One region of the Cupriavidus malaysiensis genome, then DNA from elsewhere that is predicted to be linked to it. Evidence: predicted binding sites of a transcription regulator. Region 1 holds the regulator's gene; the other holds the start of a gene.

Region 1 (9,728 bases):
GGTGGCCAAGGTCACCCGCGACGACATGTTGCTGGCACGCAGCGGCATCCCGCGCTTCGAACAGGTGCTGTCCGAGCAGTTGATCCCGCAGCGGCGCGAGATCGCTGCCGAGCAGGTCGAGCGCTCGGTCGAGGAAATGGCGCGCGGCGCGCAGCAACTGCTGCAGGGCCGGCGCCGCGATATCGTCGAGCAGCTGTTCGAGCTGCGTGGCCTGCGCGGCAAGAACCACGCGATGGTCAAGCACATGCTGCTGCGCGTGCAGTCAGAGAAGGAGGAGTTCGAGCAGAGCATCGCCAAGTTCCAGGCGCTGCGCATCGTGTTCGGCCGCCACAGCGCGGAAATCATCCGGAGCCTGCAGTTGCGCGACGTGCGCGCCATCATGCGCGGCGCGCGCGAGCAGATGAAGGAGCGCTTTTTCTCGCGCGGCCTGCGCGACGAAATGGAGCTGCTGTTCGAGCGGCTGGGCACCCTGGTGGAGGAGGCCAATGCCCGCATCGTCGAACTGCACCAGCTGATCGACGGCATGTACCGCCGCTTCAACGCAGAGCATGGTTTCACGCTGCCCGCGCCGATCCAGTTCCTGACGGCGCGCTATGCCGGCGAGCTGCGGGACATCCTGGCGCTGACCCACAGCCACTTCGGCGCGGTCAGCATGCTGACGCGCTCGCGTCCGCAACTGGTGCAGGGCGCGTTCGCCGCCATTGCCAGCCGCGTGCTCGATGTCTTCCGCGACCTGAACCGCGACATCGAGGTCTGGCTGAAGTCGGTGATGACGCCGCTCGAGGCACAGGTTCGCGAGCACCAGAAGCAGCTGCGGCGCCGCGTCGACTCGATCGAGCGCATCCACGAGGCGACCGACACGCTGGAGAACCGTATCGCCCAGCTTGAGGAGGTGCTCAACGGGCTCGACGAGCGTAGCGGGCGTATCGCCTATTTCGCGCGGCATGTGCCACGGCCCGAGGCGGAAAACGCATCGAGCGTGCGGGCAGCGTGACGCGCCGGGCGCCTGACGCCGGCGCGCGCGGCAGGGGCGGGTGAGGCTGTATCATGTGGCGCGCCACGCGGCGGCACCGGCCGTCCCGCGCGGCCGCCCTGCCACCAGCTCCTGTCTTTCGTAGCCGTTCTTCGCAGCCGCTTTTCGCAGCCGCTTTTCTCAGCCGTTTCCAGTCGCCTCCCGCCATGCCCCGCAAGCCCGCCAGCACAATTCCCGCCGACGCCAACGATCCTGAGGTGCCAGCCGATTTCGGCATGCGCGTGGTGCATTGGCAGCGCGCCCATGGCCGCCACGACCTGCCCTGGCAGAACACCCGCGATCCTTACCGGATCTGGCTGTCCGAGATCATGCTGCAGCAGACCCAGGTCAGCGCCGTGATCGACTACTACCAGCGCTTCATGGCCAGCCTGCCGACCGTCGAGGCGCTGGCGGCCGCGCCGGCCGACGAGGTCATGGCGCTGTGGGCCGGCCTGGGCTACTACTCGCGCGCGCGCAACCTGCACGCCTGTGCCCGGCAGGTCGTGGCCGAGCACCAGGGGCGTTTCCCGACCGATCCCGCCGTGCTGGTCACGCTGCCGGGCATCGGCCGTTCCACCGCGGCGGCGATCGCTGCCTTCAGCGCGGGCGTGCGAACCCCCATTCTCGATGGCAACGTCAAGCGTGTGTTCGCGCGCTTCTTCGGGTTGCACGGGCACCCGGGAGAGCGCGCCGTGGAGGCGTGCATGTGGCGGCTGGCCGATGCCGCCTTGCCACCGGCCGGGGCGGAGCAGGCGCGCGACATGGTGTCCTACACGCAGGGCCTGATGGATCTCGGCGCCACCATCTGCTCGCGCGGCCGGCCGGCCTGCCTGGCCGACGTCTCCGCCTGTCCGCTGGCTGACGGTTGCGTGGCGCGGCGCGACGGCCTGACGGGGGTGCTGCCGAGTCCCAAGCCGCGCGCCGCGCAGCCCGAGCGCAGCACGGTGATGGTGATGCTGCGGCGCGGCCGCGAGATCCTGCTGACACTGCGCCCCGGCAGCGGCATCTGGGGCGGCCTGTGGAGCCTGCCCGAACTGCCGGTGGAACAGGTCCCCTTTGATGCCGAACAGGCCGAGGATGCCGCGCTCGCCTATGCGCACGGCCATGGCACGCCGTCTCGCGCGGTATTCTCCGGTGAATTGACCCACGTTTTCACGCATTTCCGCCTGCTGATCCGGGCGGTCCGCGTCGACATGGCGGCGCCCGCCGTGCGCGATGGCGATGGCCCGGCCGAGGCCGCGGCACCGGCATGGCGCTGGGTCGCGCTGGACCAGCTGGATGGGGTTGGCGTGCCGGCGCCGGTGCGCAAGCTGCTGCTGGCACAGGCGGCACCCGGCCTGTTCTGAGCCACGCGGCCGCGCACAGGCCCGGCGTGGCCGGACGGGGCGGGGCGGGGCGGGACGGACTAGACGATGTGGTGCTGCCGCATGTAGCGGTGCACGATCTCGATGCGCATGCCGGCATCGGGCAGGGCCATCAGCATCTGCTTGGCCTTGAGCGGAACCGGCAGCAGTTCGCACAGCCGGTTCGCGATCCAGCCCGGATCGTGCCAGCGTTGCGGTTCCGTGAACAGCTTCCTGCCTGACGCCTCGGCGTGGACGGCCGCGACGATGCGGCGCAAGGCGGCGGTGCATTCTCCGAGCAACTCTTCCTTGCAGTCGAGCACGTCGGGCGGCAGCGTTTCGGCGCGCGCCACCAGCAGCCCATCCTCGCGCGTGCCGTGCTCGAGCGTACGGAAGCGCTGGGTGCCGTGCGTCTCGATCAGCAGCACGCCCAGCTGCTCCATATTGCAGTCGACGATCTCGGCCAGGCAGCCGATCGCTTCGGGTACGGTGACGCTGCCGGGTGCGGCCACCTCCTCGCCACTCTGGATCAGGCAGACACCGAAAGGCGTGCCGTCACGCAGGCAGCGGCGCACCATGTCGACATAGCGCGGCTCGAACACGCGCAAGGGCAGGTGGCCATCGGGAAACAGGACGGTGTGCAGCGGAAACAGCGGCAGGGATTCCAGCGTCTGCGTCTCCGTGCCGGAAGCGGCACCGGCGGCGCCGGCGGGACTGCCTGGTTGGGTGGGAGCCATGCGCAAGCCAGCAAGGGCCTGGGGCGGTTGCCGCCTCGGGCCGGGAGCAGGGACGCCGGGCGGCCTTCAGCCGGCCGGCACGAGTTCGCGGTGCCTCACCAGCACATTACCATGGGCGCGGAAATAGCTGGCGAGCCTTTCCACAATATAGACGGAGCGGTGCTGCCCGCCAGTGCATCCGATCGCCACGGTCAGGTAGCTGCGGTTGTCGGCGATGAAACTCGGCAGCCACTTTTCCACATAGCTGCGGATATCTTCCGCCATCTCCAGCACCATCGGCTGGCTTTCCAGGAATTCCATCACCGGCACGTCGCGCCCGGTCAGCGGCCGCAGCGCGAGATCGTAGAAGGGGTTAGGCAGCGAGCGCACGTCGAAGACGAGGTCAGCGTCGCTCGGCACGCCATGCTTGAAGCCGAACGACTCGAACAGCAGGGTCAGCTGCAGCGGCTCGTCGCGGATGATTTCCTTGATCCAGGCGCGCAGGGTATTGGTGCGCACGCTGCTGGTGTCGATGCGGTGGGCAGACTCGGCCAGCGGATTGAGCAGTTCGCGCTCCATCTCGATGGCCTCGATCAGCGAGGTGTCGCTGAGCGCCGGCTCAGGCGCGGGCGACTGCCCGGTATCGTCGGCACGGATCGAGAGCGGGTGGCGCCGCCGCGTTTCCGAGTAGCGCTGCACCAGCGCCTCGGTATTGGCGGTGAGGAAGATGACCTGCACCCGGTGCTCGGCACGCAGGTTGCGCAGCACGTCGGGCAGCTGGTCGAGCGACTCTCGGCTGCGTACGTCGATCGCGACGCCCAGGTGGGTGTGGCCCTGCGATGCCAGATAGCGGGCAAGTTCCGGCAGGAATTGCGCGGGCAGGTTGTCCACGCAGTAATAACCTGCGTCCTCGAGCACATTCAGTGCGACGGACTTGCCGGAGCCGGAGATCCCGGTGATAAGAATGATGCGCATAGCACGGCAAGCATAGCATCAGCGCATGTCGCCGTCATGACCGCCGCCCGGCGCTGCCGCGGGCGTGCCAGGCGGGGCCGGCGGGGGGCTCCGCCAGCGCCCTGAGGTCCTTACTTGGACAGGCAGTCCTTCATGAAGGACTTGTAGTCATCCCCCTTCTTGCCCTTGCCTTGCTTGCTGCAGGCCGACATCTTCTCCTGCTGGGTCATCGGCGCCGCCGCCGCGGCCGGCTTGTTGGACAGGCAATCCTTCATGAAGGTCTTGCGCTCGTCGCCCTTCTTGCCGGAGGCCTGCGTATTGCAGGCTTTCATCTTGTCCTGCTGGGAGTTGGCCGCCGCGGGCGCCGAGCCTTGGGCGAATGCTCCCGTGGCGAACAGCGGGGTCAGCAGTGCACAGATCGCGATCATCTTCTTCATGCTCTTCTCCTGGCTGTGGAAGACTTCATGGCCGCGTGCCATGCCGGCGCCGCGGTGTCTGACTGGGCTCGATGCCCACTACCGCACACAACGGCGCGCCGCCGGCCTGCGTTGACGGCCGCGCCCGTGTTCCTGTAAGCAATTGCAAGCAGCGGCCGGCGGCATGCCGGCCGGCGTCAGAGCAGTCTTCCCTGGCCCCGCGAGACCGCGTCGGCCTGCATCGCGGCCCGCTGGCGGTCCATGAAGTCGCGCAGCGTGTCGATGCCGCGCAGGCGCAGGATGGTGTTGCGCACCGCAGCCTCGACCAGCACCGCCAGGTTGCGGCCGGCCGCAACCTGGATCTTCACCATGTGGATCGGCAGGCCCAGTACGTCCAGGTACTGCGAATCGAGCGGCAGCCGCTCGAACTCGCCGTCGTTGCGGCGCACCAGTTGCACCACCAGCTTGAGCTTCATCTTCCGGCGCACCGCCGTCTCGCCGAAGATGGTCTTGATGTCGAGCAGGCCCAGGCCGCGCACCTCGAGCAGGTTCTGCAGCAATGGCGGGCAGCGTCCTTCGACGAAGTCCGGACCCAGGCGCACGAAGTCGACCGCGTCATCGGCCACCAGGCCGTGGCCGCGCGAGATCAGTTCCAGGCCCAGTTCGCTCTTGCCCAGGCCAGATTCGCCCATGATCAGCACGCCCATGCCGAGAATGTCGAGGAATACCCCGTGCATGGTCACGCGCGGCGCCGAGATGCGCGACAGGTAGAGGCGCAGGTGGTCGATCACGGCCGCCGAGGATACCGGCGTGGTGAACAGCGGTGTGGAAGAGCGCGTGCAGCGCAGTTCCAGGTCGGGCGGTGGCTCCATGCCGTCGGCGACCACCAGGAAGGGCGGCTCGAGCAGGATCAGCTCGCCCATCTGCCGCTTGCGCATCTCGTCGTCCAGCCGCTGGTAGTAGGTGATCTCGGGTTTGCCGAGGACCTGGATGCGGTTGGGGTGGATCAGGTTCAGGTGGCCCACGAGGTCGGCGGCCGAGGTGGCTTCGCGGGCGAAATCCACGTCGAAGGCGCGATCCGCCCCCTCGAGACCCGCCACCCATGAGAGTTTGAGGTCGGCTGCGTTGTCGTCGAAGATGGACTGGGAAGAAACGCCGGTGAGTTCCATGCGGGGGAGTCTGGTGGGGCTGGAAAGCGCTAGGACCCGCCGCCGGTGCCTTGGCCCGCGCCTGCGGGCGGAGCGCCGGTCAGGGATGCCATTCGGTCAGGAGCTGGTGCACGGCTTCGGGCGTCGGCAGCGTGGCCAGGCCTTCGCGCATGTCGCGGTCGGACAGCAACTGGGCGATCTCCGACAGGATCTCGAGATGTTGCTGGGTGGCCTGCTCGGGTACCAGCAGGAAGATCAGCAGCGACACCGGCTTGCCGTCGGGCGATTCGAATGGGATCGGCTCGGCCAGACGCATGAAGGCGGCCAGCGGTTGCTTCAGGCCCTTGATGCGGCCATGCGGGATGGCCACGCCCGCGCCCAGCCCGGTCGAGCCCAGCGACTCGCGCGCGAACAGGTTGTCGGTGACCGTGGCCCGCGCCACGCCATGGTTGTTCTCGAAGAGGAGTCCGGCCTGTTCGAAGACGCGCTTCTTGCTGGTGACGCTGACGTCGAGTGTGATGTTGCCTGGCGGCAGCAATTTGGCCAAACGGTTCATGGCAGGTGCGCAGGGATTCCAGATAAGCGGCCCGGTGCGCTGCGCGCCCGGCCGGGTCAAAGAGGCGGAATATCCGCTCGCTCCGCCGGTCGGGCGCCGGCATGCGGAGTATCGGACCATTATAGAGCAGCCCGCCCGCCTTCTTGTGCGGCGCGCAAGCCGCGGTCCCGGCGGTAGCGGCGACTCATGTATTGGAGAGCATACACTGCGTCGCGCCACTTGCGAACTCCCCCGGACGAGGGCGTGTACGGGGCGTGCACGCGAGCCGGTCCGCCAAAAGCAAAAAACCGCGCTTTATGCGCGGTTCGTGGTCTGGCCCTTGTGCTGGTGGCCGACGGGCGGCCTCAAGGCAGATCAGGCAGATTGTTCTTATTGTTTTCTCTGGCTATTGCTGCATCTGTGCGGCAGCCATCTGGTACTTCACGGATTCCCGGTCGTGGCTCTGCACGCGGTCCTTGTACCGGATGACCTGACGGTCCAGCTTGTCGACCAGTGCGTCGATCGCCGCATACAGGTCTTCGTGGTGCGCCTCGACGAAGATGTCCTTGCCCTTCAGATGCAGATTGATTTCCGCGTACTGACGCCTGTCCTTTTCCTTGTGGTTGTCGACAGAGAGCAGCACGCTAACGCCGATGACTTGATCGAAATGCCTGACGATACGCTCCAGCTTCGTTTCCACGTACTCACGCAGGGGTGGCGTGATGTCCAGGTGGTGTCCACTGATCTTGAAGTTCATAGCGCTTCTCCTTCTGAAAGAGCCACACCAGGCAGGCGATGCGGCTCGGCTACAAAGACTTGCGGAGATTGACTGCCGGGATCTTCAGCGCTTCTCGGTACTTGGCGACCGTCCGGCGCGCCACGACGAAGCCCTGATCGCCCAGCAATTCGGCAATTCGGCTGTCGGACAGGGGATTCTTCGGGTCTTCGGCTCCTATCAGTTGCTTGATCAAGGCTCGGATAGCCGTTGATGAAGCAGCGCCGCCCGTTTCCGTGGACACATGGCTGCCGAAGAAGTACTTCAGCTCGAAAGTGCCCATGGGGGTGGCCATGTATTTGTTAGTCGTCACCCGAGAGATGGTTGACTCGTGTAATCCCAGTGTATCGGCAATCTCCCGCAAAACCAAGGGGCGCATCGCAATTTCACCGTGGCTGAAGAAGTTCTTTTGACGCTCGACAATGGCCTGTGCGACACGCAGGATGGTGTCGAAGCGCTGCTGGATGTTCTTGATCAGCCAGCGGGCTTCCTGCAGTTTCTGCTGCAGGCCGGCGGCACCGGATTCGCCCTTGGCGCCGCGCAGGATCTGCGCGTACATGTCGTTGATGCGCAGGCGCGGCATCACGTCGGGATTGAGTTGGGCGATCCAGCCGCTGCCGCTCTTGCGCACGAACACGTCGGGCACGACGAAGTCGGCCTGCGGACGGTTGTAGGCGTGGCCCGGATACGGTGCCAGCGAGCGGATCAGGTCATGTGCTGCCTTCAGCGCCGTCTCGTCCACCTGCAGCGCCTTCTTCAAGCGCGTGTAATCGCGCGCGGCCAGCAGTTCCAGGTGGTGGTTGACGATGCCCAGCGCCAGCTCGCGCTGCGGATGCGACAGCCGCCGCAGCTGCAGCGCCAGGCATTCGGCCGCATTGCGCGCTCCCACGCCGGGTGGATCGAAGCTCTGCAGCAGGGCCAGCATGGCCTGCACTTCCTCGATCTCGAACTCCAGCTCTTCGGGCAGCTCTTCGCAGATCTCCTCGAGCGTGGCGCTGAGGTAGCCGTCGTCGTCGAGCGACTCGATCAGGAAGATGGCCAGGCCCTTGTCGCGCGCCGAGATCTTCAGCGGCGCGAGCTGTTCCATCAGGTGCTCGCGCAGGGTCGGCTCGGCGTCGCGCAGTTGCAGCGGCGCCTTCTCGTCTTCGTCGCCCTGGGGGCGACGCGCGAAGTCGTCCAGGCTCCAGTCGCTGCCGTAGTCGTCGGCGCCGTCGCCGAAGCGCTCTTCATCGCCGCCGCCCTCGTCGCTGCGTGCCTCGCCATTGCCCTGCGCTTCGGCCGGGGCCGGCGCGGGTGCGCTCTGCACGTTGATGCTGCCATCGGCGGCCACCCGCAGCGGGCTCTCGATCCAATCGTTTTCGCGCTCGAGCAGAGGGTTTTCGATCAGGGCCTGCTCGACTTCCTGCTGCAGTTCGAGCGTGGAAAGCTGCAACAGCCGGATCGACTGCTGAAGCTGTGGCGTCAGTGCGAGATGCTGGGAAAGGCGGAGCTGAAGCGAAGGTTTCATGCGGCCTATTCTATGCCCATCCGCAGCGCGATGGAACGAAAATTGCTAACGTTCCTGCCGCTTTGTCGCGGTCCCGCGCCGGCGAGGCGCGGCCACCGCATCACATGCGGAAGTTCTCGCCCAGGTAGACCCGGCGCACCGATTCGTTGGCGATGATTTCCTGCGGGCGGCCCTCGGCCAGCACCGCGCCCTCGCTGATGATGTAGGCGTGGTCGCAGATGCCCAGCGTCTCGCGCACATTGTGGTCGGTGATCAGCACGCCGATGTTGCGCGCCTTGAGGAAGCTGACGATACGCTGGATCTCGCCCACCGCGATCGGGTCGACACCGGCGAACGGTTCGTCGAGCAGGATGAAGCGCGGGGCCGAAGCCAGCGCGCGCGCGATTTCCACGCGCCGGCGCTCGCCGCCCGACAGAGACAGCGCGGGATTCTGGCGCAGGTGGGCGATCTGCAGGTCGTCGAGCAGCGCGTCCAGGCGGCGCTCGATCTCCTGCGCCGACAGCGGCTTGCCGTCGACGATCTGCAGCTCCAGCACCGCGCGGATGTTCTCCTCGACGTTGAGCTTGCGGAACACCGAGGCCTCCTGCGGCAGGTAGGACAGGCCCATGCGCGCGCGCTCGTGGATGGCCAGGCCGCTCAGGTGCAGGCCGTCGAGCACGATGTCGCCTTCGTCCAGCGCCACCAGGCCGACGATCATGTAGAAGGAGGTGGTCTTGCCGGCGCCGTTGGGCCCTAGCAGGCCGACCACCTCGCCGCTCTTGACGTCGAGCGAGACGTCCTTGACCACCGTGCGCGAGCCATAGCGCTTCTTCAGGTGGCGTACCGTCAGCGTGCTGCCGCCGGCGGACTGGCCGTTGCTGGCGGTGGCGGCGGGGGCGGTCTGGGTATCGGTCATGAGGGCAGTGCGTTGGGAGCGCCTGGCGCGCTGGATGCGTTGCGTTCGGCTGGGTTCAGGACTTGGACGGCGCGGGTGCGGACTTCAGCTCCAGCGGCGGCGCTGCCGGCGCGCTGGCCGGCTGGCGCGGCGAGAGCACGGCGCGCACGCGTCCCGAGGAGGTCACCGCGCCTTTGTCGCCGCTGCTGCTGGCCGTGTAGTACTCGTTGTTGCTGTCGTAGGTGATCACGGCGCCGCGGATCTCGTCGATCTGCTTGCCGCCCGCCAGGCGCGCCATGCGGGCCTGGCCGATCAGCTTGGAGATGCCTTGCTTGCCGTCGTACTCGATGCGGTCGCCCCAGCCGTCGATGTACTCGTCGACGTTGTCGCGCTTCTGGCGGATATAGGCGAGCTTGCCCGGCTTGGCGGTGGCGATGGCGTACTGGTA
Region 2 (9,728 bases), on a different replicon from region 1:
CCTGCATGCAGCCCGGGCGCACCAGGCCCGGACCATGCTCCGGGGCCGCCTTCCTGCAAGGCGGGCCGCGACCGGGCGCCGCCGCGCGCTCAGGCGCGCGGCGGGGGAAACACATACCAGCATCCGTCGCCGTGCCGGAAGAAGAACAAGGCGAGGCGGCTGTCGCCATGCGCGGCCTCCACCCGCACGCAGCCGTACGGATTCACCGGGGAGCGCGCCATACGCGTGATGCGCACCGGCAGGCCGGCCGCCGGCCCCATCCATTTGCCGATCAGCCGGCGCAGCGATATCGCATCGGTCCGCATGGCATCCTCTTCCTCAGCCTGCGTGGGTGACGTACGGCACGCAGCCGGCGGCGCAACGCGCCGATGCCCGCCCGGGTCGGGGCCTGGCCGTGGCGAGCCGTCCCCGGCGAGGGCCTGGGATTGCGCGGCCCGCTTTGAGCGCGGCGCCCCAGTGGCTATGCTGATCGATGGGCGCGCGCTCCCCGGTGCCACCTCGACCCGGGCCTTGCGGCGGCCGTGGCGGCACGCCCGGCATGGCAGGTGCCGGCCGATCGCAGTGATTCCGTGAACCCGCATCGTGAACATCGTGCGTTGCGCATCGCCATTCCCTTGGCAGTCTTCCGCCTGCACGGACGTCGGGCGGGTGCGGCTGCGCAACGAGGACGCCTGCCTCGACCTGCCCGGGCGCGGCCTGTGGGCCGTGGCCGACGGCATGGGCGGCCACGCGCTCGGCGACTACGCCAGCCAGGCGGTGGTGGCCGCGCTGGCCGCGCTGCCCGCGCCCGCCACGCTGCGGGACGCGCTGCGCGATGCGCGCGCGGCGCTGCAGCAGGTCAACCAGGCGCTGCTCGACGAGGCCGCGCGCCGCCGCGTGCCGTGCATCGGCAGTACCGTGGTGGTGCTGCTCGCCTGCGGCCCGCGCCGTGCCTGCCGCTGTGCCTGCCTGTGGGCGGGCGACAGCCGGCTCTATGTCCTGCGCGACGGCCACCTCTCGCGCATCACGCACGACCACAACCGCGCGGAAGAGCTGCGCGCGCGCAGGCTGATCACCGCCGGGCAGGCCCGGCACCACCCGGCGCAGAACCTGGTCACGCGTGCACTCGGCGCCGCCGCCACGCTCGAGACGGAAGAACGGGAGATCGAAGCCGACGCCGGCACCGTGTTCCTGCTGTGCAGCGACGGTCTCAGCAACGAGCTCTGCGACGAAGACATCGCGTCGATCCTGGCGGCCTGCGGCGACGACTGTGCGCAGGCCGCCAGGGCCCTGGTGCAGGCCGCGCTCGAGCGCGGCGGCAGCGACAATGTCTCTGCGGTCGTGGTACGTGCCGGCGAGGCCGGCCTGCCAGCCGGGCCCTTGCCGGATTCCGCGTGACGCGAGGGTTCCGCGGTCCCCGCTCATCACTTGCCCCGCTGCGACTCCACGAAGGCCTGCACCGCCCACAGCACCTCCTGCGGCAGCAGCCCTTCCCACGGCGGCATGTGCACCACGCCGACCCGCACCTTGCCGTGCAGCACCGAGTCGCGGAAGAAAACGTCGTTGTCGACCATGCAGTCGTGGCGCAGCTTGGCGTCGCCGATGGCGCGGCAGAAACCGTCGAGCCGGCGCAGGTCGGGCGCGCTGCCGCCGCCGGCGGCATCGGCGCCGTGGCAGCGCGCACACGACTGGTTGAATACCGTGCGCCCGACCGCTTCGGCCTCGGCGTTGCCGCGATAGGGGTTCTCTGTGCGCCACTCGGTACCGAGCGGCGGCAGCCGCGAGGCGTCGACCACCGGCGCATGCGCGACCTCGGCCGCCGCGCAGCCGATGGTCAGCACGAACAGGGCCAGCGCGGCCAGCGCCAGCCAGAGCGTCATCGCGAGCATGCCCATGGTCTTCCCCCTGGGTTCCCGGTGCGGATGTTGAAGGATCGATGTCATGGTGCCTACCAGTCCGTCGGGCAGCCGCGGCAGCCCTCGAAGGCGCTGTCGGGAAAGATCGTGTAGCGGATCAGGCTCCCTTCCAGCGTGGCATTGCGCAGGTTAACGGTCACGAATTTGGTTTCCTGCAGGTTGGCGTCGGCCAGCTTGGCGCCGGCGAACCAGGCGAATTGCGCACGCGCCGCTTCCAGGCTGGCGGCGGTGAGGTCGGCGCCACTGAAATCGGCGCGCATGATGCGGCCGAATTCCAGGTCGGCGCCGACCAGCCTGGCGTTGCGAAAGGTCGCCGCAGGGGCGTTGACCTTGTTCAGGCGCGCGCCGGTCAGGTCGGCGCCGTCGAGATTGGCGCCGGCCAGGTTGGTGCCGCGCAGGTCGGCCCGCGCCAGCCGGGCGCCGCGCAGGTCGGCGCCGGCCAGGTTCTGGCCGGACAGGTCGGCATGGCGCAGGTCGGCGCCGGCGCAGCGGGCATGGGGCCAGATGCCGCAGCCGTTGATGACCAGCGGCGTGATGGTCTTCGGCTGGGCCTGGGCGGCAGGCGCGGCCAGCGCCACGGCTGCGCCCAGCATGAACGCCGCATGGCGGGGGAAACGCGCAGGGCGGGCGGGAAGTCGCATGGGAAGCTCCTGAAGCGGGCGGAAAGCGGATCCGAGCGGATCCGAGCAGCGCCACCGCATGACACGCGCGGCGCCGGCGGGCGGCCGAGGCGGCGGGACGCTCGCCCCGCCGCCTCGGCCCCTCCTGCTTACAGCCGTGTCGCCTTGGGCAGCTTGAACACCCACATCGAGCCGCCCTGCGTGACCTGCTTGGTCAGCTCGGCCATATCGCCGCCCCAAAGCGGCACCGCGCCGCCGTAGCCCGACTGCACGCCGATGTACTGGTCGCCGTCCATTTCCCAGGTGATCGGCACCGAGACCACGCCGGAGCCGGTCTGGAAACTCCACAGCTCCTTGCCGGTCTTGGCATCGAAGGCCTTCATGAAGCCGTCCGAGGTGCCGGTGAAGACCAGGCCGCCGGCAGTGGTCAGCGTGCCGGCCCACAGCGGGAACTTCTCCTTGTGCTCCCAGGCGATCTTGCCGGTCTTGGGATCGATGGCGCGCAGGATACCCACGTGGTCGTCGAACAGGCGCTTGATGCGGAAGCCCTGGCCGAGGTAGGCCGAACCCGGCTTGTAGGTCAGGTGCTCGGTCCAGTAGTCCATCGCCCAGTGGTTGGCGGGGATGTAGAACAGGCCGGTGTCAGGGCTGTAGGACATCGGGTGCCAGTTGGTGCCGCCGAGGAAGGGCGGCGAGACGAACACGCTCTCGCCCTTGTCCTCGCCGTCCTTGGGCAGCGGCGGGCGGTTGTTCTTCTCGATCGGCTTGCCGGTCTTGAGGTCGAAGCCCGAGGCCCAGGTGATGCCGTCGACGAAGGGCCAGGCCCCGATCAGCGAGGTCGGCTTGTTGGGATAGCCGGCGCCGGTGGCGAGCTTCTCGCGGTCGGTGACGAAGAAGAAGCCGTTGCGGTCGGCGTGCGCCGAGGCCTTGATCTGCTTGCCGGTCTTGGCGTCCTTGTACTCGAACAGGATCACCGAGTTATTGCCCGAGAAGTCCCAGGCATCGTTGGGCGTGTGCTGGTAGAAACCCTTCAGTTCGCCGGTGCTGGCATCGACGTAGGCCTGGCCGGAGGTGAACAGGCTGTCCCAGTTGCGCGGGTCGTCGCCCTTGGCGGTGCGCTTCCAGGTGTTCCACGGCGCCGGATTGCCCGCGCCGATGACGATGGTGTTGGTATCCACGTCGAAGGAGGCGCTCTGCCAAGGCGCGCCGCCACCGTGGTTCCAGGCCTCGACCTTGCCGGTGGGCGATTCGGGGTCGGCCGGCCAGGACGGCGCCTTGGGATCGCCGGTGGGCGTGCTGTCCTTGCCGTCGAGGCGGCCCATATGGCCTTCCACCAGCGGGCGCGCCCACACCTCCTTGCCGGTATCGGGATCGCGCGCGAACAGCCAGCCGACCACGCCGAACTCGTCGCCCGAGGAACCGTGCACCAGCAATACGCGGCCGGTGCGCTTGTCCTTGACGATGGTGGGCGCGCCGGTCATGGTGTAGCCGACCTTGTGGTCGCCGAACTTCTCCTTCCAAACCACCTTGCCGGTCTTGCGGTCGAGCGCCACCACGGCGGCGTCGAGCGTGCCGAAGTAGACCTTGTCGCCGTAGATGGCGGCGCCGCGGTTGACCACGTCGCAGCAGGGACGGATATCGTTGGGCAGGCGGTGCTCGTAGGCCCACAACTGCTTGCCGGTACGCGCGTCGATGGCATAGAAGCGCGAGTACGAAGCGGTGATGTAGATCACGCCGTCGCGCACCAGCGCCTGGCCCTCCTGCCCACGCTGCTTCTCGCCGCCGAAGGAGAACGACCAGGCCGGCACCAGCTGGCTCACGGTCTTGGCGTTGACCTGCTTGAGCGGGCTGTAGCGCTGCGCCTTCACGCCCAGGCCATAGGTCAGCACGTCGCCGGGGGTCTTGTCGTCGTTGAGGATGTCTTCCCAGGTCACGTCGCCGGCGGCGGCTTCGGCGGCGCCGACCATGGCGCCGAAGGACAGCGCGGCGGCCGTCAGCACGACCAGGCTCTTGAGCGCGGGCAGCGCGGATTGTTGTGGCTTCATCGTTGCAATGTCTCCCTTCATTATTGGTTGGTTCGAACCGTTGGCTGCGCCGCGGCTGGTGACCTGATCACCCGCTCACCAACTGGCGGCACCGGCGCGACGCGTAGGCCGCGCCACCTACCTGCAATCGCTGTGCCAGTGCCGTGCCGACCGCCCGGCACGGTTGCCACCCCCGCCGCAAGCGCACCGCCGCGCGCCATTGTTCAAATCCGCAACAGCGCGCACGGCGCAACGGTCCGCCATGCAACAGGCCCCGGCGGCACGGTACAACGTGCCTTGCCGCGGCACCGTGCCAGGCGCCGCAGCGACACGCCGGAGGGCACGCCAGGGGCACGCCAGGCGCCTCGCGCCGGCCCGCAGGCACGCCGTTTCTCCGCACAAACCCTGAGACGCGCAGCAGCATCGCCACACTGGCACGGCACTTGCCCTGCTGTATCGCGGAGCCGGCGGCACGCACCCGCCTGCCGGCGATCCGAACCTTCAGGCCCCTCAGGTCATTCGGGCCGAATCCGGCCAATCCAGGAGACAAAGATGAACCACGCCGAAATGAAGTTCCTCGACATCGAATTCCCGTACAAGGACCGCTACGACAACTACATCGGCGGCAAGTGGGTGCCCCCGCGCTCGGGCCAGTACTTCGACAACATCTCGCCGGTGACCGGCGAAGTCTTCTGCCAGATCGCGCGCTCCAACGCCGACGACGTGGAACTGGCGCTGGACGCCGCGCACGCCGCCAAGACCGCCTGGGGCCGTACCTCGCCGGCCGAGCGCGCCAATGTCCTCAACCGCATCGCCGACCGCATGGAGGCCAACCTCAAGCGCCTGGCCGTGGCCGAGACCATCGACAACGGCAAGCCGCTGCGCGAGACCATGGCGGCCGACCTGCCGCTCGCGGTCGACCACTTCCGCTACTTCGCCGGCACCGTGCGCGCCCAGGAAGGCGGCATCTCCGAGATCGACCACGACACCATCGCCTATCACTTCCATGAGCCGCTGGGCGTGGTCGGCCAGATCATCCCGTGGAACTTCCCGCTGCTGATGGCCACCTGGAAGCTGGCCCCGGCGCTGGCCGCCGGCAACTGCGTGGTGCTCAAGCCGGCCGAGCAGACCCCGGCCTCGATCCTGGTGCTGATGGAGATCATCGGCGACCTGCTGCCGCCGGGCGTGCTCAACGTGGTGAGCGGCTTCGGCCTCGAGGCCGGCAAGCCGCTGGCGTCGAACAAGCGCATCGCCAAGATCGCCTTCACCGGTGAGACCACCACCGGGCGGCTGATCATGCAGTACGCCTCGCAGAACCTGATCCCGGTCACGCTGGAGCTGGGCGGCAAGAGCCCCAACATCTTCTTCGCCGACGTGCTCGACAAGGACGACGCCTTCTTCGACAAGGCGCTGGAAGGCTTCGCCATGTTCGCGCTGAACCAGGGCGAGGTCTGCACCTGCCCGTCGCGCGCCCTGATCCAGGAATCGGTCTACGACCGCTTCATGGAGCGCGCCATCAAGCGCGTCGAGGCCATCAAGCAGGGCCACCCGCTCGACCCCTCCACCATGATCGGCGCGCAGGCCTCGCAGGAGCAGCTCGAGAAGATCCTCTCCTACATCGACCTGGGCAAGCAGGAAGGCGCGCAGCTGCTGGCGGGCGGCGCGCGCAACCAGCTCGGCGGCGCGCTCGACAAGGGCTACTACGTCAAGCCGACCGTGTTCCGCGGCCACAACAAGATGCGCATCTTCCAGGAGGAGATCTTCGGGCCGGTGGTATCGGTGACCACCTTCAAGACCGAAGAGGAAGCGCTGGAAATCGCCAACGACACCCTGTACGGGCTGGGCGCCGGCGTATGGACGCGCGACGTCAACCGCGCCTACCGCTTCGGCCGCGAGATCCAGGCCGGCCGCGTGTGGACCAACTGCTACCACGCCTACCCGGCCCACGCGGCCTTCGGCGGCTACAAGCAGTCGGGCATCGGGCGCGAGAACCACAAGATGATGCTCGACCACTACCAGCAGACCAAGAACCTGCTGGTCAGCTACAGCCCGAACGCGCTCGGCTTCTTCTGAGCGGAACCGGCACCGGCAAGGGCGGCGCGCGCCCGCCCGTCGCGCGCGCCGCCCGCAGGCTCCGCAACCCGGGTGCCGCCTCCTCCGGCACCCGCTTTCGCCAGGCCGCCGCGCCCCCGCGGCGGCGGCCGGCTTTTTCTCTCGCGCCCATGACCGACACCACCCTGCCCGCCCGCGTCACCGCCACCGATGCCGCGCTGGCGCTGATCGCCCGCCTCGTGCGCGACCACGGTCCCGTGCTCTTCCACCAGTCCGGCGGCTGCTGCGACGGCAGCGCGCCGATGTGCTTTCCGCGCGGCGAGTTCCTCGTCGGCGGCAGCGACGTCAAGCTCGGCGAGATCGGCGGCGCGCCGTTCTACATGAGCGAGTCGCAGTTCGAATACTGGCAGCACACCCAGCTCATCATCGACGTGGTGCCCGGCAATGGCGGCATGTTCTCGATGGAGCGCGCCACCGGGCTGCGCTTCCTGACCCGCTCGCGGCTGTTCAGCGACGCGGAAGCCGATCGGCTGGCCGCCCATCCGCCGCAGCGCGCCACCGTGGACTTCCCATGAGCACGCCGCAAACCTTCCAGGTCCGCCACGGCTGCGATGCCATCCACTCCCGGCTGCCGGGGCGGCCCCGCCCCTGGACGTCCGCGCCGGCCCTGCTGGCGGCGCTCATGGCCACGCTGCTGGCCGCGCTGCTGGCCGCGCTCCTGCCGGGCACGGCGCGGGCCGCGCCGGCGCAGGACCGCCAGGCCTTCCCCGTGCGCCCGCTCACGCTGATCGTGCCGTGGCCCGCCGGCGGCGCCACCGACCTCTCGATGCGCATCCTGGCCGAGCGCGCCGGGCGCGAGCTCGGTCAGCCCATCGTGGTCGAGAACCGGCCCGGCGCCGGCGGCACCCTGGTGGGCGGCCTGCTGGCGGCGGCCGCACCGGACGGCTACACCCTCGGCCAGCTGCCGCCCACGGTATACCGGCTGCCGCACCAGCAGCGCACCGCCTGGCAGCCGCTGCGCGACCTGCAGCCGGTGCTGATGATCTCCGGCTACACCTTCGGCGTGGTGGTCCCCGCCGACAGCCCGTTCCGCAGCTTCGACGACCTGCTGGCCTGGGCCGCCGCGCACCCCGGGCAGCTCACGGCCGGCTCCACCGGCATCGGCACCACCGCCCACCTGGCCATGGAAGACGTGCTGGGCCGGCGCGGCATCGACTACGTGCACGTGCCCTACCGCGGCACCGCCGACCAGATGCTGGCGGTAGCCAACGGCTCGCTGATGGCCGGCGTCAACTCGACCGGCTTCGCGCCCTTCGTGGAGAGCGGCAAGATGCGCCTGCTGGCCATCTTCAGCGACAAGCGCTCGCCGCGCTGGCCGCAGGTGCCCACCGTGGCCGAACTCGGCTTCCCCGGCGCGGTCCACACCGCGCCCTACGGCATCGCCGTTCCGCGCGGCACCGATGCGCGCATCGTGCGGCGCCTGCACGACGCCTTCCGGCTCGCCATGCAGGACCCCGCCCACCTGGCCGAACTGGCCAAGTACGACCAGTCGCTGTCCTACCTCGATACCGAGCACTACGAGGCCTATACGCGCGACCTGTGGCAGCAGGAAAAGCGCTTCGCCGAACGGCTGGGCATGGCCGCCAGGGAGGGTTCGCGATGAACACGCGCCGCACCCTGCTGCGGGCCGGCCTGTGCCTGCCCCTGGCCGTCCCGGCCGCCATGCTGGCCACCCCCGCCCGCGCACAGGGCAGCGACCCGCTCGGCTCGCCGCAATGGCCCGCGGTCTGGCGCGACGTGCTGGGCGGCGGCCGGGTGGTATTCGATCCGCGCGTCAAGGTCAGCGGCCCCGCCTTCGCCGAAGACGCCATGCACGTGCCGATCGCCTTCGATGCCGGCGAGCTCGGCGCGGTGCGGCGCATCGTGGTGGCGGTCGACCGCAACCCGATCCGCAAGGTGCTGGAGTTCGAGCCGGGCCCGCTGCGCGCGGCGCTCACCTTCCGCTTCAAGCAGGAGCAGGCTTCGCCGGTACGGGTGGCGGTCCAGGACGGGGATGGCGTCTGGCACGTCGGCGGCATCCTGGTCAACGCGGCCGGCGGCGGCTGCACGGTGCCCGGCGACACGCGCCGCGACGGCTCCTGGGAGGCCACGCTGAACCGCGTCGAGGCGCGCGTGTTCCCCGGCCGCACGCCCGGCACGGCGCGGCTGCGCCTGCGCGTGATGCACCCGATGGACACCGGCCTGGTGGCCGGCATCCCCGCTTTCCACATCGAGCAGCTCGCCATCACCGAGCCCGGCGCCGCGGCGCCGGCCCTGCTGCGGCTGTACGAGCCGGTCAGCGAGAACCCGGTGTTCTCCTTCGACCTGCCCGCCTGGCCGCGCAGCGGCACCCGCGTCAGCGGGCAGGACAACAACGGCAACCGCATTGCCGCACGGATCGTGCCATGAGCCGACCCCAGCGCCTTCTCCTCGCCCTGGCGGCCAGCGCCTGCGCCGCGCTGGCCGCCACCGGCGCGCCGGCCCAGAGTGCCCAGGGCACCCCGAGCGACTACCGGCTCGCGCCGCAGCGCATCGCCCCCGATACCTGGCTGATCGCCGGCGAGAACGCCGACTTCGCACCGGCCAACGGCTGCAACATCATCAACACCGCCTTCATCGACACCGGCGACGGCGTGGTGGTGGTCAACACCGGCCCCTCGCTGCGCTACGGCCAGCAGCAGCGCCGCGCCATCGCCGCCGCCACCGCCGCGCCGGTGCGGCAGGTGCTCAACCTCAACCTGCATCCCGACCACTTCTTCGGCAACCAGGCCTGGAGCGACGCGCCGACGCAGGCGCTGCCCGGCACCATTGCCGGCGCGGCGCGCGAAGGCGAAGCCTACGCCGACAACCTCTACCGCCTGTGTGGCGCCTGGCTGGCGGGCACCACGCCGGCCCCGGCCGGGCTGCCCGCCCAGCCCGGCCGTTTCCGCCTCGGCACGCACGAACTGGAGTTGCTGCGCTTCGACGGCCATACCGGCGACGACCTGGTCCTGGTCGACCACAGCGCCGGCGTGATCTTCGCCGGTGGCCTGGTCTTCCACCAGCGCGCGCCGACCACGCCCCATGCCGACCTGCCGCGCTGGCTGGCCAGCCTGGAC

What was found. Region 1 encodes sigma-54, which starts transcription at its own class of promoters, with help from an activator protein. Its sites were predicted from a motif close to TGGCANGNAANCTGCTTT; they were not measured.
Region 2: adh (aldehyde dehydrogenase) is a predicted target of sigma-54. The motif match lies at 4,972-4,989, and genes of this name have one in related genera.

What each region holds. Positions count from the first base shown of each region.
Region 1 covers NZ_CP017754.1:829,805-839,532, forward strand. The annotation lists gene BKK80_RS03615 (dynamin family protein) at 1-994, shown strand, start outside; gene mutY (A/G-specific adenine glycosylase) at 1,180-2,358, shown strand; gene BKK80_RS03625 (LON peptidase substrate-binding domain-containing protein) at 2,418-3,092, opposite strand; gene rapZ (RNase adapter RapZ) at 3,159-4,046, opposite strand; gene BKK80_RS03635 (PsiF family protein) at 4,157-4,462, opposite strand; gene hprK (HPr(Ser) kinase/phosphatase) at 4,639-5,610, opposite strand; gene ptsN (PTS IIA-like nitrogen regulatory protein PtsN) at 5,690-6,145, opposite strand; gene hpf (ribosome hibernation-promoting factor, HPF/YfiA family) at 6,531-6,881, opposite strand; gene BKK80_RS03655 (RNA polymerase factor sigma-54) at 6,931-8,406, opposite strand; gene lptB (LPS export ABC transporter ATP-binding protein) at 8,507-9,301, opposite strand; gene lptA (lipopolysaccharide transport periplasmic protein LptA) at 9,357-9,728, opposite strand, start outside.
Region 2 covers NZ_CP017755.1:1,933,830-1,943,557, forward strand. The annotation lists gene BKK80_RS28070 (hypothetical protein) at 90-305, opposite strand; gene BKK80_RS28075 (PP2C family protein-serine/threonine phosphatase) at 592-1,377, shown strand; gene pedF (cytochrome c-550 PedF) at 1,404-1,922, opposite strand; gene BKK80_RS28085 (pentapeptide repeat-containing protein) at 1,928-2,536, opposite strand; gene BKK80_RS28090 (methanol/ethanol family PQQ-dependent dehydrogenase) at 2,665-4,482, opposite strand; gene adh (aldehyde dehydrogenase) at 5,092-6,612, shown strand; gene BKK80_RS28100 (DUF779 domain-containing protein) at 6,762-7,166, shown strand; gene BKK80_RS28105 (tripartite tricarboxylate transporter substrate binding protein) at 7,274-8,254, shown strand; gene BKK80_RS28110 (quinoprotein dehydrogenase-associated SoxYZ-like carrier) at 8,251-9,039, shown strand; gene BKK80_RS28115 (quinoprotein relay system zinc metallohydrolase 1) at 9,036-9,728, shown strand, end outside.